Regions from separate parts of the Priestia sp. FSL W8-0524 genome, predicted to be linked through region 3. Evidence: predicted binding sites of a transcription regulator. Region 3 holds the regulator's gene; each other region holds the start of a gene.

Region 1 (5,848 bases), 2.8 Mb from region 3:
TCAATATCGCAGTTGGAAAGTTAGCGGTCTACACAGCTGCAGCAGGAATTGACCCAAGCCGCGTACTGCCTGTTGTTCTTGACATGGGGACCAATAATAAAAAGCTTCTTGAAGATCCTTTGTATTTAGGAAATCGTCATGAACGAGTAAAAGGAGAAGACTATAATCGTTTTATCGCTCAATTTGTAAAAGAAATAACGGCCAAGTTTCCTAAAGCGCTTCTTCATTGGGAGGATCTTGGTAATATTAACGCGCGACACATTATGAAAGAATACGGCGATAAAATTTTAACATTTAATGATGATATTCAAGGAACGGGAGTAATTACTCTTGCAGCCGTTTTAACAGCCGTCCGTATTACAGGTACGCCTTTAAAAGATCAGCGGGTTGTTGTATTTGGACCGGGATCTGCTGGAATTGGGAATGCTGATCGTATTCATAGTGCGATGATGCTTGAAGGGTTATCTGAAGAAGAAGCATATGATCGTTTTTGGGCATATGATTACAGAGGTCTGTTAACGGAAGATATGGAAGATTTAGCTCCTTTTCAACAGCCATATGTTCGCCAAAATGAAGAGATTAAAGAATGGGAAAAGGGCGATGAAAATAAAATTTCACTGTTGGAGCTTGTCAAGCAAGTGAAGCCAACGATTTTAATTGGAACATCAGGCGTCACGGATGCTTTTACCGAAGAAATTATTAAAGAAATGGCAAAGCATGTAGAGCGCCCGGTGATTATGCCGCTTTCAAACCCAACTAAACTTGCTGAAGCTGTTCCGGAAAATATTATAAAATGGACGGAAGGAAAAGCCCTTATTGCAACAGGAAGTCCATTTGAACCCGTTGAATATAACGGGCACACTTACGAAATCGGACAGGCTAATAATGCATTTGTGTTTCCAGGTCTTGGTTTAGGTGCAATTGTGGTTCGCGCTCAAAAGTTTACTGAATCTATGTTTGCAGAAGCAGCCAATGCAGTAGCGCGTATAGCAGAAACAGATACAAAAGGAGATACGCTTCTTCCAAATATTAAAGATCTTCAAAAAGTATCAAAGGCGGTTGCTGTGGCAGTTGCCGATGCTGCTGTAAAAGATAACGTAGCAACTGTTACCGAAAAAAATGTAGCTGAACTTGTAGAAGAAGCGGTATGGCAGCCTGTTTATAAACCTGTTAAGGCAAGAAATGAATGAGGTGAATGATAAATGAGCATAGGTCAAATTTTTCTCATTCTCGCGCCTATCTTTTTTGTCATTTTGCTTGGTTATTTAGCAGGGCATTTTAAAAAATTTGACAAGCAAACGTCTAAGGGGCTTAACACATTAGTAACGAAGTTTGCGCTTCCTGCACACTTATTTGTAGGTGTGACGACAACGCCAAGAAAAACACTCATAGATGAATGGCCGTTTTTAGTTGTGCTGATTTTAGGCATCGTCGGGTTTTATCTCATTATATTGCTCATCGTGAAGTATGCAGGGAAGCATACGCTAACTTCTTCTTCTATGTTTGCTCTAAACTCAGCTCAGCCAACGTTTGCTTTTATGGGCATTCCGGTACTTGGAGGCTTGTTTGGTGCAGGTGCAGTAGCGATTCCAATTGCCATCACAGGAATCGTGGTGAACGCGATTTTAGATCCGTTGGCAACGATTTTGGGAACCGTTGGCCAAAGGGGACGAAAAGAAGGGGAAGAGAAAACAAGTTTATTCAAAGTAACGGTTCATTCTATTTTGCATGGTCTATCTGAGCCTTTGGCATGTGTCCCGTTAATTGGAGTGATTTTAACGCTTTGCGGCTTTCAGTCACCTAAACTGTTACAGGATATGCTTGATCAAATTGGAAGTATCACATCCGGAGCAGCTTTGTTTGCGGTAGGAGTAACGATTGGAATTGGAAAAATTAACTTCAGTAAAGGCGCGCTTGGGATCGCTGTCTTAAAAGTAGCGGTTCAACCGATCGTTATGCTCGGAATTGCAGTATGGATAGGGCTGTCTTCAGATGAAGTGACAAAAGCTATTTTACTGGTAGCTTTTCCTGGGTCTGCTGTAGCTGCGATGATTGCTTTGAGGTTTGAAAGCTTGGAAAACGAAACGGCCTCTGCTTTTGTCATTAGTGCTATTTTATCGTTGATTACGCTTCCGCTTCTTATTTCTTGGCTTATGTAAATAAAAAAACGAAAGAGGGAAATTCCTCTTTCGTTTTAAGACGGATTAATAAGCTAATGCGAATAATCCTTTGATATGAGATAAGTAACGAACGTTACTTGCTTCTTTCATAAGTGATGCTGGTAAACCTTTTAATTGCGTTTTGTTTCCGCCGATTGTACCAATTGCATCTTTGCGTCCAAGACTTCCTAGTGTACCAGAGAAGACAGGAACGAATGATTCCATTGCTCCGCCGCGAATAGCTACTGCTAAGTTCACGCCTACAACTTCACCCATTTGCCAAGCTAATTGAGCAGTAGGTGGGTAAGGGCGACCTTCTGGACCCATTACAACCGCTGAGTCACCAGCAAGGAATACATCTTTATGAGATGTAGATTGTAAGAATTCATTTACAAGTGCACGACCGCGGTTTACTTCGATACCTGAGTTAGCAACTACAGAGTTACCTTGAACTCCGCCAGTCCATACCATTGTTTTTGTTTCAATTTTGCTGCCGTCTTTAAGTTCAACAGTTGTAGCATCCATTTTTGTTACAGGTGTACCAGTAACGAATGTAACGCCACGTTTTGTTAAGCTTGATTGAGCGCGCTCTACTAATTCAGCAGGGAAGCCTGGAAGAACTGTAGGAGCTGCTTCTACACAGTATAGAGAAATTTCTTTTGGATCCACACCGTGTTTTAGACATAGGCTTGGCATTAAGTCAGCGTATTCACCAACAAGTTCGATACCTGTTAATCCGCCACCGCCAACTACGATTGTACCGTCAGCTTTATTTTTTGTTTTGCTGTATTCAGCGATACAAGCTTCTACGTGTGCACGTAAACGGTTTGCATCATTTACTGATTTAAGAACGAAGCTGTGCTCTTCTAAACCAGGGATACCGAAGTAAGCAGTTTCACTACCTAAAGCTGTAACAAGGTAGTCGTAGCTTAATTTTGTACCATCTTCAAGAGATACTTCACGTTGATCTGGTGAAATTTCTTTTACCGTTGCAATTTTTAAATCAACGTTGTAGTTTTTAAGTAATTTATCAAGTGGTAAAGCTACCGCTTGTTCAGAAACGCCGCCTACAGCTAGACGGTGTAATTCTGTAATGATTTGGTGAGTAGCAAAACGGTTCACTACTGTAATTTTTGCTTCATCCGCACTTAGGTGTTGGCGAGCTGTCATTGCAGTTAATAAACCACCGTAACCGCCGCCTAAAATTAAAATATGTTTTGACATAGTCGATCCTCCGTCCACACTTTTTAATGAAAATTATTTTTGTTTTTCGTTTGTAATGTCTAAATACGCTTGTGCAAAGCGGAATAGTTTTTGAGCTTGTGGATCTTTAAGCATGCGTAATAAACCGAATAAACCGATTGAATTAGAAGCATTTGCTTCTGCACGATCGTTTGCTTCGATTGCAGTAGCTGCAAGACCTTTTACTGTTCCTTCTACTGGCTCGATAAATTCTTTTACTCCACCAAGTAGATCTTCTTTTAATACGTCGTCAGTTAATAATGATTGCGCAACGTCGTAAGTTTTTGTAAGCACCGTTACCATTTCAGATAATTTTGGTAAATTATCTACAAGAACAGTAAGAGCTTCTTGTACTTCAGGCTTTAACAATTGATCTAACACATCCGCTTGACCTTTGTTAACCGCCGCTTCTGTTTGTACAGCAGCATTTTCCTCTGCAGCTGATTTTTGAATAGTTGATTGAGACATGAAAAGTCCTCCTTTGCTGGATACTGTTGCATATGTAGTTCCTAGTTATCTGCTAGACTTTCAAACTACATTGTGAAGTTGTGAAATCTTGCACATAATTCTATTTTAATTTTAATACGAGATAAAATCAACTCATTTCGTTGAAAAAATAAGTGAAGAACCTCGTAACCCTTTGTTTAATAAAAGTTTATAAAAAATAAAGCGAATAATTGCCTAGGTAAATAAAATTAAAATAGGGAACTAACATGATTCCTCTTCCTACGATAAAACAAATAACGTCATATTTCAACACATACGAACTTAATATTCTATAAGTATTAAAAAGATAGGGCGCATTTACTATTTAAAGAGTTTTCAAAAAATTACATTGACTTACTATAGTGTTCTACATATAATCAGAATATAACATCTTATGTAAGGAGATATAACATGGTTATAGTGGATGAACTTTATCATAATGTGGTCATTACATTGCCTCAATTAAAATTAATTGAATTTATAATGAAGTTAAAAGAAGCTAAAGCACAAGAAATAGAAGATATAAAAGCGAAAATTAGTAAATACGAAGAAAAGAAACGTGCTGAAGAAGCTTGGTATCAATCACTATCACCGTTTCGCAAATTTTTTACCGGGCGTCCTTTAAGTCAGCATCAAGCGGTCGAGTATATGGTATACGTAAAGGAACGCTTTAAAAAAATTGATCACCTTAAAGCACAAATGCGAGAACTTCATGAAGTTCTTGAATTAATAAAAGCGGAAAATGAAGAAACAAGTGAAATTACGCTTTCGCCTGCTATTGTACAAGAAATAAAACGATTAAAAAGCAGTGGAGGCGTTGGGATATGAGTGTTAATGAACTAAGTTTAGGGATAAATACAACGTGGGTTGTATTAACAGCCGCGATGATTTTGCTAATGGAAGGCGGCTTTGCCTTGCTAGAGGCAGGTTTTGTCCGCTATAAAAATAGCGTCAATATTATTATGAAAGTATTCGCTGATATTACAATAGGAACGCTTTGTTTCTATTTAATTGGGTTTGGATTAATGTACGGAGATGATTTAGGCGGAATCGTCGGTAAAAGCGGTTTTGCGCTCTCAGGTAATTTATCGCACCTTGACATTCCAATTGGGCTTGAAACATTTTGGCTGTTTCAATGTGCGTTTGTTATTGCGGTCATTTCTATCGTTTCTGGAGCGGTGGCAGAACGAATTAATTTCCGCGCATATCTTTTATATGCGATTTTAATGACTACATTTATTTATCCTATAGCCGGCCACTGGATTTGGGGAGGCGGATGGATTAGTAAGTTAGGGATGCTTGATTTTGCCGGTTCGGCAGTTATTCATGCTTTAGGCGGTTTTTCAGCTTTAGCAGCTGCAATAATGATTGGACCGAGAAAAGGGAAGTTCACGAAAAATGGAATTAGTTCTGTTTCTCTTCCAAGCAATTTGCCGCTTGCATCAGTGGGTGCTTTTTTATTATGGTTTGGATGGTTCGGGTTTAATGCAGGAAGTACGCTAAGTGCCACTGACGTTAGAATTGGTCACATTGCTATTGTCACAATGTTATCAGCAGCAGCAGGGGGAGCAGCTACTTTATTTTATACTTTATTTCGCTACAATCGTTCAGATGCACCTTCTGTAATAAATGGATCGCTTGCCGGACTTGTCGGCATCACGGCCGGGTGCGCTTTTGTTAATACACCATCTGCTATTTTTATTGGAGCTGTATCCGGCTTATTAATGATGGCAGCTACAAACTGGCTCGAAGCACGTCAAATCGACGATCCTGTAGGAGCTTTTCCTGTACACGCTGCTTCGGGAATATGGGGCACGTTGGCTGTGGGTTTATTTTCTACAGACGGCGGTGTGTTTACAGGAGGGAGCTGGACGTTATTAGGTGTTCAACTTCTCGGATTAATTGCTCTATGCGCTTGGGGATTTGTTACGACGTGGATAGGGTTAAAGGTTATTTCCTTG
Region 2 (5,848 bases), 280 kb from region 3:
GCAGCTCATTTAGGGTATCAGACAAATCCATTTGCGGCAGCTCTGCGGGCCCAAAAAACAGGGATTATCGGGATATTAATTAGAGATTTAAAAGACCCATTTTTAATCGAGCTGTTAAAAAAGGTACAGCAGCAAGTTCAAAGTCGAGGGATGGACGTTCTTATTGGACATACGGATTACCAAGAAACAACGGCTGAGCGTCAATTAAATGTGATGATGAATCATTGGTTTGATGGAGTCATTTTATTAGATTATGTAGCCGCTCCGCATCCGTTTGTAGACGTATTAAAACAATATCAAACGCCTTACGTTTCTCTTACAGGAGACGGCTCTTCTGCACTTTGGCCAATTGTACATGTAGATGATGCGGTGGGAATGCAATTAGCTGTTGCTCACTTAACGGACCTTGGCCATAAGAATATCGGGTTCGTTGGAAAAGCTGTAAGCGGAGTCGAGCACCGTCTGTCTCTTTTTTATCAGTATGTACCGTCAGCAAACGCAAAGTTTGTGAAAGAAGATATGAATAACTCAGATGAACTATATCAGTTTATAAATGAGCTAGCTCATCATCCAGAGCCCCCAACTGCGCTTATTTGTGCTACGGATTACATTGCTCTGAAAGTGATACACTGTGCGTGGCAAAACGGACTTCACGTTCCAGCGGATTTGTCTGTTATAGGGTTTGATGATATTACAGAAGCTAGTGAAGCGCAACCTCCGCTAACAACCATCCGTCAACCGATGGAAAAAATGGCTGAAAAAGCAGTAAACCTCTTACTTCAGCAAATTCAGGATCAGCAAGAAATAGATCAGGTACAGTATAAAATGGCACCTGTATTAGTAGAGCGTGAGACCACAAAACGTATGAATTGATAAGGAATGTATATACTATTCCTGAAAGTGTGAGACAAAAAGTCCACACTTTTTTGCATTAACCATTGCGTCCACTTCCCTCTTTCTTATACACTGTATGCTGTAGGGGAAAAAACCAAGCTTTAATATGTTTGGAGCGATTTGATGACACAACAAAAATTAGATAAATATGAAATTATGGACGTTAGCTTACTAGCAGGTAAAATTATGTTAGAAAGCGGAGCAGAAACGTATCGAGTAGAAGACACAATGATGCGGATTGCAGCGTCTTACGGTATAAAAAAATCCCACAGCTATGTGACGCCAACAGGGATTATGTTTTCACTTGAAACGAAAGAACCGACGAAAACGAAGTTAATTCGTATTTCCGAACGAACGACCGATTTAAAAAAAGTAACTATGGTAAATAGCGTCTCAAGAACCATCAGTCAAGGAAACATCTCCTTGGAGGAAGCGTATGAAATGCTACAAGAAATTGAAGCAACGAACGTAGCTTTTCCACTATGGGTTCAACTTGCAGCTGCATCCATTTCTAGCGGATGCTTTTTAATCATGTTTCAAGGTTTATGGACGGACTTTATTCCAGCGATGTTTTCAGGAGGTCTCGGATTTTTAACCGTGGTGTATTTCCACCGTCTTATTCCGATTCGCTTTTTTGCTGAGTTTACCGCTTCGTTAGTTATTGGACTTTTATCAGCTCTTTTAGTCGCTTCAGGACTAGGAACGCAAATTGATAAAATTATTATTGGATCCGTTATGCCTCTCGTTCCTGGGTTATCGATTACCAATGCAGTGCGAGATTTAATGGCGGGACATTTACTGTCTGGATTATCAAAAGGAGCAGAAGCGTTTCTGACGGCATTTGCTATTGGTGCAGGTATTGCCATTGTATTTACGCTTCTATAGAAGGGAGGCATCATATGCATATCGTAGAGCAGATAATTACAAGTTTTATTGCTTCAGCAGCGTTTGGGATTATTTTTAATGTTCCACGTGAATCATTATTAAAAAGTGGCTTTGTCGGAATGATTGGCTGGCTCATTTACTATTTGCTAACGTTCTATGGTGTAGATGAAATTCCAAGCACTGTAGCATCGGCCTTTTTTATTGCTATTATTAGTCAAATTTACGCAAAAATTTATCGTACACCGATCATTATTTTCACCGTAGCAGGTATTATTCCGCTCGTTCCAGGGGGAACAGCATACGATGCCATGCGTAACTTTGTAGAAAATAATTATAATGAAGCGATTAGTCTTGCAGCAAAAGCCTTTATGATTTCAGGTTCAATTGCCATTGGTATTGTATTTTCTGAAGTCATTAACCAAATCATTCGTCAATCTAAATTAAATGCGAAAGCAAAATATCGACCGTAGAGAAGCAAGCTCAAATCAGAGCGTGCTTTTTTTATGAAAAAATAAAGAGATCCTTCCCTTTTTTGTCACAAGAAAGTCACGTTTTAGTCTAAAAACGTTCAAAAAATGTACGTGCACAGCTAAAAAAATAGACTATACTATGTAAATAGAAAGAGAGACATTACATATGTTTGTGAAACATTGAGCATATTTCTCGAATTGTTATGCTCAATGTTTCACAATATAAGTAAAAGATGCTCAGAAATGAGCAAAGTATCTATGGAAATGATGAATGTTCTTATATATGAAAGGAGAAAGAAGATGGATACAGTCATACTATCACGTATTCAATTTGCATCAACGACGCTGTTTCATTTTATCTTTGTACCGCTGTCTATCGGCCTTGTCTTTTTAGTAGCGATCATGGAAACGATGTACGTAGTAAAAAAAGATGAACAGTATAAAAAGATGGCAAAGTTTTGGGGGCACTTATTCCTGATTAACTTTGCTGTCGGAGTCGTAACAGGTATTTTACAAGAATTTCAGTTTGGCATGAACTGGTCAGAGTACTCAAGATTTGTAGGAGATGTATTCGGTGCGCCGCTCGCTATTGAAGCACTGCTCGCGTTTTTTATGGAGTCCACTTTCCTTGGACTGTGGATTTTCGGGTGGGATCGTTTGCCTAAATGGCTGCACTGTCTATGTATTTGGCTTGTTAGTCTAGGTACTATCTTTTCAGCGTTCTTTATTTTAACGGCTAATTCTTTTATGCAGCATCCGGTCGGAATGGAGCTAAATAATGGCCGTTTAGAAATGAATGACTTCTTTAAATTGTTAACGAACGGTCAGCTGTGGGTCGAATTCCCTCATACAATTTTAGGTTCGTTTGCAACAGGCGCCTTTTTTATCACGGGTGTCAGCGCTGTTATGCTCTTGAAGAAAAAACATGTGGCTTTTGCTAAAAAATCATTTCAAGTTGCTATCCTTGTAGGGCTAGTTTCAGGTGTAGGAATTGCACTATCTGGGCATGAACAGGCCGGATATTTAGTTAAAACACAGCCGATGAAAATGGCCGCAAGTGAAGGATTATGGGAAAACAGCGGAAGTCCAGGTGCTTGGACAGTAACAGCAAATATTCACCCTGATGAAAAGAAAAATACGAGTGAAATCAAAATACCTTACTTATTAAGCTTCTTATCATACGGTAAGTTTTCAGGCTCCGTTCCTGGAATGAATGAGCTGCAGCAGCAGTATACGGCGAAATATGGAGAAGGAAATTATATTCCACCCGTTCGAACAACGTTTTGGAGTTTCCGCATTATGGCTGGTCTAGGTGGCGTATTATGTGCATTAGGCATTTGGGGTACGTACTTGCTTTCTCGTAAAAAACTTCAAGAAAGCAAACTATTTTTACGTATTATGACGATTGCCATCGCCTTTCCGTTCCTTGGAAGCTCAGCAGGTTGGATTATGACAGAGATTGGCCGTCAGCCTTGGGTTGTATTTGGCTATATGAAAACCGAAGATGCCGTGTCTCCTGGTGTAACAGCAGGTGAATTGCTATTTTCTATTATCTCGTTTTCGTTCTTTTACTTAATTTTAGCTGTGATTATGGTGTTCTTGTTCGTTAAAGAAATTAAAAAAGGTCCAGATCACGATCACGAAGCACATACAAAAGTAACATCAACTGATCCGTTTACAAAGGAGGGATACAATGTTTTCTCTTAATGAATTCTGGTATTTGCTAGTATCCATTCTGTTTGTTGGTTTTATCTTTTTAGAAGGCTTTGATTTTGGGATTGGAATGGTGTCTCGCTTTTTAGGAAGAAACGACTTAGAGCGACGAGCTTTTATTAATACAATCGGTCCTTTTTGGGATGCAAATGAAGTTTGGTTAATTTCAGCAATCGGTGCTATGTTTGCCGCTTTTCCAAACTGGTATGCAACGCTATTAAGCGGGTCATATGTTCTTTTTGTTCTTCTGTTGCTTTCGCTTATCGGACGCGGTGTAGCATTTGAATTTCGAGGAAAAGTTGAAAAACAAGCGTGGAAAAATGCGTGGGATTGGGTTATCTTCTTTGGAAGTCTTTTTCCACCGCTCATTTTCGGCATCTTATTTTCAGCACTAATGAAAGGATTGCCTGTTGAGCGCAACATGCAAATGAATGCCGGCTTTTCGGATATTGTGAATCTATATACCATAACGGGCGGCGTGACGCTAACGATGCTTTGCTTATGGCACGGACTTATTTTTGCGACGATCCGTACGATGGATGACATTAGAGATCGTTCACGAAAAGTTGCCATGAAGCTTTTGCCTGTTAATGCCTTGCTGCTTCTTATTTTTTCAGGCATGACGTTTTTTGAAACAAATTTATTCAGCAATCATAGCCGCTTGATGCTATACACATTTTTTATCGGTATTTTCGTGTATTTACTAGCAGGATTTTTCCTTACACGGAAAAAAGACGGATGGGCCTTTGCTATGTCTGGCTTAATTTTAATTTTATCAATTTCCTCTATATTTGCAGGATTATTTCCAACCGTTTTGGTTAGTTCAGTCAATGAAAGCTATAGTTTAACGATTCATAATGCAGCATCAGGGAATTATTCCTTGAAAATTATGTCTTACGCTGCTATTGCGTTACTGCCTTTTGTGTTAGGTTATCAAATTTGGAGCTACTACGTTTTTAGAAAACGTGTAGATCATAAGGAGCATATGGAGTACTAATGGGTAGAAATTTAATGGTTTACAACGGAATAAAAATGGTTCTTGCCGTGTTAATAGGGCTTATTACTATTCAAAGTGTAGCCATTATTTTTCAAGCTAAGTGGCTTGCCGAAGTAATTACTGCTCTTTTTCATGGTGAAAGTTTAACTTCGCAGACAAAAGCAATCGGATTGTTTTTGTCTGCCTTTATGATTCGTCAGATCGTAAGTTTTATAGTGAAAAAAACAGCATATCAATTTGGAGTCAAAACGACTCAGGAACTTCGTTTGACGGTCATGAAAAGCATTTTTGCACTCGGACCGCGCTTTACCAAAAATGAAGGGACAGGAAACTTGGTGACGCTCATCACCACAGGCCTACAGAAGCTTCGCGCTTATCTTGAGCTGTTTTTGCCTAAACTGGCCGCCATCAGCGTTACACCTTGGCTAGTGCTCGCTTTCGTTTGGTATCAAGATCGGCTTTCAGGCATTATTTTGCTTGTAACTATGCCAATTTTAATTTTATTTATGATTTTACTTGGACTGGCTGCCCAGAAAAAAATAGATAGCCAATGGGAGACGTATCATGTGCTGTCCAATCACTTTGTAGATTCGCTTCGAGGATTAGAAACGTTAACATTTCTCGGGAAAAGTAAGGAGCATGCTGAAACGATTGGAAGAGTCAGTGACCGCTATCGAAAAGCGACAATGGGAACGCTCCGAATTGCTTTTTTATCTACGTTTGCTTTAGATTTCTTTACGATGTTATCTGTAGCCATCGTGGCTGTTATGCTCGGTTTGCGGCTAGTGAACGGTTCGATGACGTTAGAGCCTGCACTTATGATTTTATTGCTGGCGCCTGAATACTTCCTGCCGATACGGGAAGTCGGAAACGATTACCATGCAACATT
Region 3 (5,848 bases):
ATATTTTCTAATTCTTTGATTTCCTCTATTTCTGCTTTCTTTTCTACATAATAGTCATAATCTCCAAGAAATTCTTCTACTCCTTCAGGAGATAGCTCTGCTATTTTATTGGCAATACGATTAATAAAATAACGGTCATGTGAAACAAATAATAGAGTCCCTGGGTAATCAATTAACGCATTCTCGAGTACTTGTTTGCTATCTAAATCAAGATGGTTAGTAGGTTCATCCAAAATTAAGAAGTTAGCTTTTTGAAGCATAAGCTTCGCAAGAGCCAAACGTGCTTTTTCACCACCGCTGAGCGTGGAAACGATTTTCAGTACATCATCACCTGAAAACAGAAAATTTCCAAGCGCTGTACGGATTTCTTTTTCAGGTTTGGCTGGGTAGTCATCCCAAAGTTCATTTAAAACGGTTTTATTAGACGTTAAATTGGCTTGCTCTTGGTCGTAATAACCAACCATTACATTTGAGCCAAAGGAAATGGTCCCAGTCTTGAAGCTGAGTTTATCCACAATGCCTTTTAATAAAGTTGATTTCCCCACGCCATTAGGACCAACCAACGCAAGGCTTTCCCCTTTTTTAATGCGAAGGTTTGCCTCTTGGACGACATAGTTGTGTTCATCATATCCGATAGACACATCTTCCAGATTTAAGACTTCATTTCCGCTTTGACGTTCAATTTCAAACGAAAAACTAGCTGATTTTTCGCCTTCGTTAGGTCGATTTATTAACTCCATTCGATCGAGCTGTTTACGTCTGCTTTGCGCACGTTTTGTAGTCGATGCGCGGGCGATGTTTCGCTGAATAAAATCATTCAGCTTTGCGACTTCATCTTGCTGCTTTTCGTACTGACGCAACTCTTTTTCATATCGCTCTGCTTTTTGTACAAGGTATTTAGAGTAGTTGCCCGTGTACTTCACCGTTGTTTTTTGTACGACTTCATACACTTGATTTACGACTTTATCAAGGAAGTAACGATCATGTGAAACGATTAAAATAGCTCCTTCATACCCTTGCAGAAACTGTTCCAGCCATGCTAAAGTTTCAATATCTAAGTGGTTGGTAGGCTCATCCAGAATAAGCAAATCAGGCTTTGTTAAAAGCAGTTTTGCAAGAGCCAGGCGCGTTTTTTGTCCACCGCTTAAGGAGGAAATAGGGGTGCTGTAGTCAAAGTTTGAAAAACGGAAACCGTGAAGAATAGATCGTGTATCCGCTTCATATTGATAGCCGCCTAAATCTTTAAACGTTACTTGAAGCTGATCATACTCTTTGGTTAGTTTTTCGTATTGAACTGAATCATTAAAAATGTCTGGATCACCCATCTTCGTTTCAAGCGTACGTAATTCTTTTTCCATCTTCTTTAATGGAGCAAAGACAGTCATCATTTCTTCCCATATGGAGAGTGTTGACTCAAGAACTGTATCTTGTCCCATATAATCAATGGAAACACCCTTAGGTTTAATAATTTCTCCGCTGTCATAGGAAAGCTGCTCAGCAATAATTTTTAATAAAGTTGATTTACCAGCACCGTTTCGTCCCACTAGGGCAATGCGGTCTTTTGATTGTACTTCTAACTTTATATTCGATAAAATGGGTTCTGCCCCATAGTATTTTGTAATACCGTTCAATTGTAGAATAATCATTTTTTCACCTCTAGTAGTATATCCATAGTGTATTTTAACATATTTTTAACTACAAGTTCTTCCTACAAGCGTTTGTAATTTGTAGAGGGACAAGGACAAATGATGAAGCGAATGTTTTGATTCATGAAATAAAATGATTTTACCTGCACATTTTATACAGGATACTATGTTAAAATAAGAGATAAGTGCATCTCTGAACTTATCTATGATGGATGTAAAAAAATCCGTCATGACTAACAAACCGATCCTTTGAAGGGCTAATTGCTTCGTTCTACATACCGACTTTAAGGAGTGCTGAATAGACAAAAGCCGTCGAGGTGTGAAGCGGAGTATATATAAAACAAGAGAAAAGAGAGAGAATTGGAAGCGCTACCTCAAAGCGGTTGATGCTTTGTGAAAGGTAATGCAATATGACTTGAAAATGTTAGTAATGACATACATGAACTGAGGGGGTACAACGTGAACACTGAACAATTAAAAATACCACAAGCAACGGCTAAACGATTGCCGCTTTATTATCGTTTTTTGAAAAATTTGCATGCTTCTGGTAAACAGCGTGTGTCGTCAGCGGAGTTAAGTGAGGCAGTGAAAGTGGATTCTGCTACTATTCGTCGGGACTTTTCTTACTTTGGTGCATTAGGAAAAAAGGGATACGGCTACAATGTGAATTATTTACTTACATTTTTCCGTAAAACGTTAGACCAAGATGAAGTAACGAAAGTAGCACTGATTGGCGTAGGGAATCTAGGAACGGCCTTTTTAAATTATAATTTTATTAAAAATAATAACACCAAAATTGAGTGCGCTTTTGATGTGATAGAAGATAAAGTAGGTACGAAAGTAGGCGACGTGCCGGTCTATCATCTTGACCAATTGGAAGATTATATGAGTGATGACATCTCAGTAGCGATTTTAACCGTTCCTGCCACTGTTGCTCAGCAAATTACTGATCGTTTAGTGAGTTGCGGAATTAAAGGGATTTTAAACTTTACTCCTGCACGCTTAAACGTACCGGATGAGATTCGACTCCATCATATTGATCTTGCTGTAGAATTACAGTCGCTCGTCTACTTTTTGAAAAATTATCCTGTTGAATAAGGCGGACTGTGTTACGATTTCCTTAAGTCTAAATTAATAAGGAGAGTGGGAATATGGGGATTGGAGCAGGCAGTTGGATTATTATTGCGATTGTAGCACTGCTTATTTTTGGACCGAAACGGTTACCGGAGCTAGGAAGATCAGTGGGCCAAACGCTTAGAGAGTTTAAGCATGCCGCTAGCGGTGCATCAGAAGATCGTGAAAAAGATAAACAGCGTCAAGTAGATGACAAAGAGTAAAAGGGTGATCATAGTATGACCGAACAAGAAATGTCAATATATGATCATATAGGAGAGCTGCGAAAACGCATTTTAATTGTTTTATTTTTCTTTGTGATTGCCACAATTGGCGGCTTTTTTATAGCGGATAAGGTTATTGTCTATTTACAGCATGCTGATGAGGCAAAGAATTTAACGATGAATGCATTTCGGTTAACAGATCCAGTTAAGATTTATATGCAATTTGCTGTTATTATCGGCTGTGTACTTGCAGCTCCTGTTGCACTGTATCAACTTTGGGCATTTATTAGTCCTGGTTTATATGAAAAAGAGCGTAAGGTAACGCTTGGATATATTCCTGTTTCCATTTTTCTCTTTATCGGCGGTGTCTCTTTTTCTTATTTTGTGTTGTTTCCATTTGTCGTTGATTTTATGACGCGCGTTTCTGATGAGCTGAATGTAAACCAAGTGATTGGCATTAATGAATACTTTTCTTTTTTAATGCAGCTCACACTGCCTTTTGGCTTGTTGTTTCAGCTTCCTGTCGTCGTTATGTTTTTGACGCGTTTAGGAATTATAACGCCTATGTTTTTATCTCAAATTCGAAAATATGCCTATTTCGTACTGCTAGTTATTGCCGCACTTATTACACCACCGGAATTGCTCTCGCACATGATGGTGACAGTGCCGCTCTTAATTTTGTATGAAATCAGCATCATTATTTCCCGCATTTCGTATCGCAAAGTGTTAAAGGCAAGGGCAGAGCAAGAAAGAGAAGATGTTAGTATGTAAAAAAAACCACTGAAACAGTGGTTTTTTTATTTGGATGAATCATCTTGATTTTTATATTGCTGCTGCAATTTTTTAATTTTGTAGTGCAAGATAAAGATGCGAACCGCAAACCTGAAATCGAATGCGGCTACGAGTGCAAATAAGATTGTGGGGAAATTCCAGACGGTTTCCTGGGCATTTTGAATTGCCAAGTAGGTGAATAAAATCCCCATAATAATATAAATAAACCCTCGTGTTAAAGGGATATTCTTCATAAAAACATGCCTCCAAAAATGAACTGCATTTGTTCTGCTTGTTTTTGCATTTCTATAATTTTATCTGCAAAAATAGTTTGAGATAAAATAACGATTGTATTCATCAAAACATGAGCAATAATAGGTACAACAATTAGTCTCGTCCTTGCATAAAGGAATGCAAATACAAATCCCATAGCTGTATACACAAGTAAATGTTTAAAATCCCAGTGTACCGCAGCGAAAATAAGGGAACTAATAAATGCAGAGATAAAGAAATTGTATCGTTTGTGAAGAGAACCAAAAATAATCTTTCGGAAAATAATCTCTTCTAGTATTGGTCCAATAACAGACGTAACGACAATAAGGAACGGCGTTGCTTTAACAAGATTAACAATATTTTGTGTGTTTTCAGATACTTGGGTAATGCCAAGAGCGTGCTCAATCATACCTGCTACAGCTTGACCAGCCATAGCGAGAAACACCCCAAGGACTGACCAGACAACAGCAATCGTTTTTCCAGCATGTTCTATACGCATGGACATGTCACGGCGCAGCAGCAGTAAGACAATAAGTAAACCAAGGATAAAGCTAATGATAGTCCAATAAGTCAAAAGCATGACATTCGCTGTTCGAACTGGATAGTCATCAAACATTCCTGTTAATTTTAACAGCGGTATACCAACAACTCCTGAAAACTGCATAAGGATGTAGGTGAGGATAACATACCAATAACGTTTTTCCAATCTTCTATACTCCTTTAAAAGGTTTTTATGTATATATGTCGAAGAAGTACTGTAAAGTTAGTAATTTCTTCTTGCTCGTATTGTAACATACATATTATTGAACAGAGAAAAGAATGCTTTATTTCTCAAAATCGTCGAAATCTAAGACTATTATATGTAGTTGTCGTAAATTTTAAATTTTTTTTGTTTAATACTTGCAAAAAAAACCCACTTTGTTTTAATATAATAATTGTGTTAGCACTCGTTGAGGTTGAGTGCTAATAAAAATGCAAACATATTATTTGAGGAGGTTGTTTCACTTGTTAAAGCCATTAGGTGATCGCGTAGTGATTGAACTTGTAAAATCTGAGGAAAAAACAGCAAGCGGTATCGTGTTACCGGACAGTGCAAAAGAAAAGCCACAAGAGGGTAAAATTGTTGCTGTAGGTACAGGCCGAGTATTAGAAAGCGGTGAGCGTGTAGCTTTAGAAGTAGCTGCGGGCGATCGTATCATCTTCTCAAAATATGCGGGTACTGAAGTAAAATACGAAGGTACTGAATACTTAATTTTACGCGAAAGCGATATTTTAGCTGTAATCGGCTAATTTTAACCACAAACTTATCATACGTAAAAAATAGATTATTAAGAACATCTTGAGGAGGTCAAAGAACATGGCAAAAGACATTAAATTTAGCGAAGAAGCACGTCGCGCAATGCTACGTGGTGTAGATACATTAGCAAATGCTGTAAAAGTAACGCTTGGACCAAAAGGTCGTAACGTTGTATTGGAAAAGAAATTCGGTTCACCGCTTATTACAAATGACGGTGTAACAATTGCAAAAGAAATCGAATTAGAAGACGCATTTGAAAATATGGGTGCTAAATTAGTAGCCGAAGTTGCTAGCAAAACAAACGACGTTGCTGGTGACGGTACAACTACTGCAACAGTTTTAGCGCAAGCAATGATCAGAGAAGGTCTTAAAAACGTAACGGCTGGTGCTAACCCAATGGGTATCCGTAAAGGTATGGAAAAAGCAGTAGCTGTAGCGGTTGAAGAACTAAAAGCAATCTCTAAACCAATTCAAGGTAAAGATTCAATTGCTCAAGTAGCGGCTATCTCAGCAGCTGACGAAGA

The links. The regulator Rex, encoded in region 3, represses fermentation and respiration genes when NADH is low (regulators of the CRP and FNR family bind a similar motif). The targets are predictions, from matches to a motif close to TTGTGAAATATTTCACAA.
Region 1: the regulator Rex is predicted to act here: its motif matches at 3,948-3,965, upstream of NST66_RS12190 (DUF1641 domain-containing protein).
Region 2: the regulator Rex is predicted to act here: its motif matches at 2,420-2,437, upstream of NST66_RS25455 (cytochrome ubiquinol oxidase subunit I).

The regions. Positions count from the first base shown of each region.
Region 1 covers NZ_JBBOUG010000001.1:2,398,344-2,404,191, reverse strand. Annotated here, with positions in the region: gene NST66_RS12205 (NAD-dependent malic enzyme) at 1-1,190, shown strand, start outside; gene NST66_RS12200 (AEC family transporter) at 1,203-2,159, shown strand; gene NST66_RS12195 (NAD(P)/FAD-dependent oxidoreductase) at 2,205-3,383, opposite strand; gene NST66_RS12190 (DUF1641 domain-containing protein) at 3,417-3,869, opposite strand; gene NST66_RS12185 (hypothetical protein) at 4,299-4,715, shown strand; gene NST66_RS12180 (ammonium transporter) at 4,712-5,848, shown strand, end outside.
Region 2 covers NZ_JBBOUG010000001.1:4,869,384-4,875,231, reverse strand. Annotated here, with positions in the region: gene NST66_RS25470 (LacI family DNA-binding transcriptional regulator) at 1-873, shown strand, start outside; gene NST66_RS25465 (threonine/serine exporter family protein) at 1,018-1,779, shown strand; gene NST66_RS25460 (threonine/serine exporter family protein) at 1,794-2,249, shown strand; gene NST66_RS25455 (cytochrome ubiquinol oxidase subunit I) at 2,550-3,956, shown strand; gene cydB (cytochrome d ubiquinol oxidase subunit II) at 3,943-4,959, shown strand; gene cydD (thiol reductant ABC exporter subunit CydD) at 4,959-5,848, shown strand, end outside.
Region 3 covers NZ_JBBOUG010000001.1:5,150,428-5,156,275, forward strand. Annotated here, with positions in the region: gene NST66_RS27025 (ABC-F family ATP-binding cassette domain-containing protein) at 1-1,646, opposite strand, end outside; gene NST66_RS27030 (redox-sensing transcriptional repressor Rex) at 2,106-2,744, shown strand; gene tatA (twin-arginine translocase TatA/TatE family subunit) at 2,798-2,983, shown strand; gene tatC (twin-arginine translocase subunit TatC) at 2,999-3,754, shown strand; gene NST66_RS27045 (YdiK family protein) at 3,781-4,008, opposite strand; gene NST66_RS27050 (CPBP family intramembrane glutamic endopeptidase) at 4,005-4,733, opposite strand; gene groES (co-chaperone GroES) at 5,033-5,317, shown strand; gene groL (chaperonin GroEL) at 5,385-5,848, shown strand, end outside.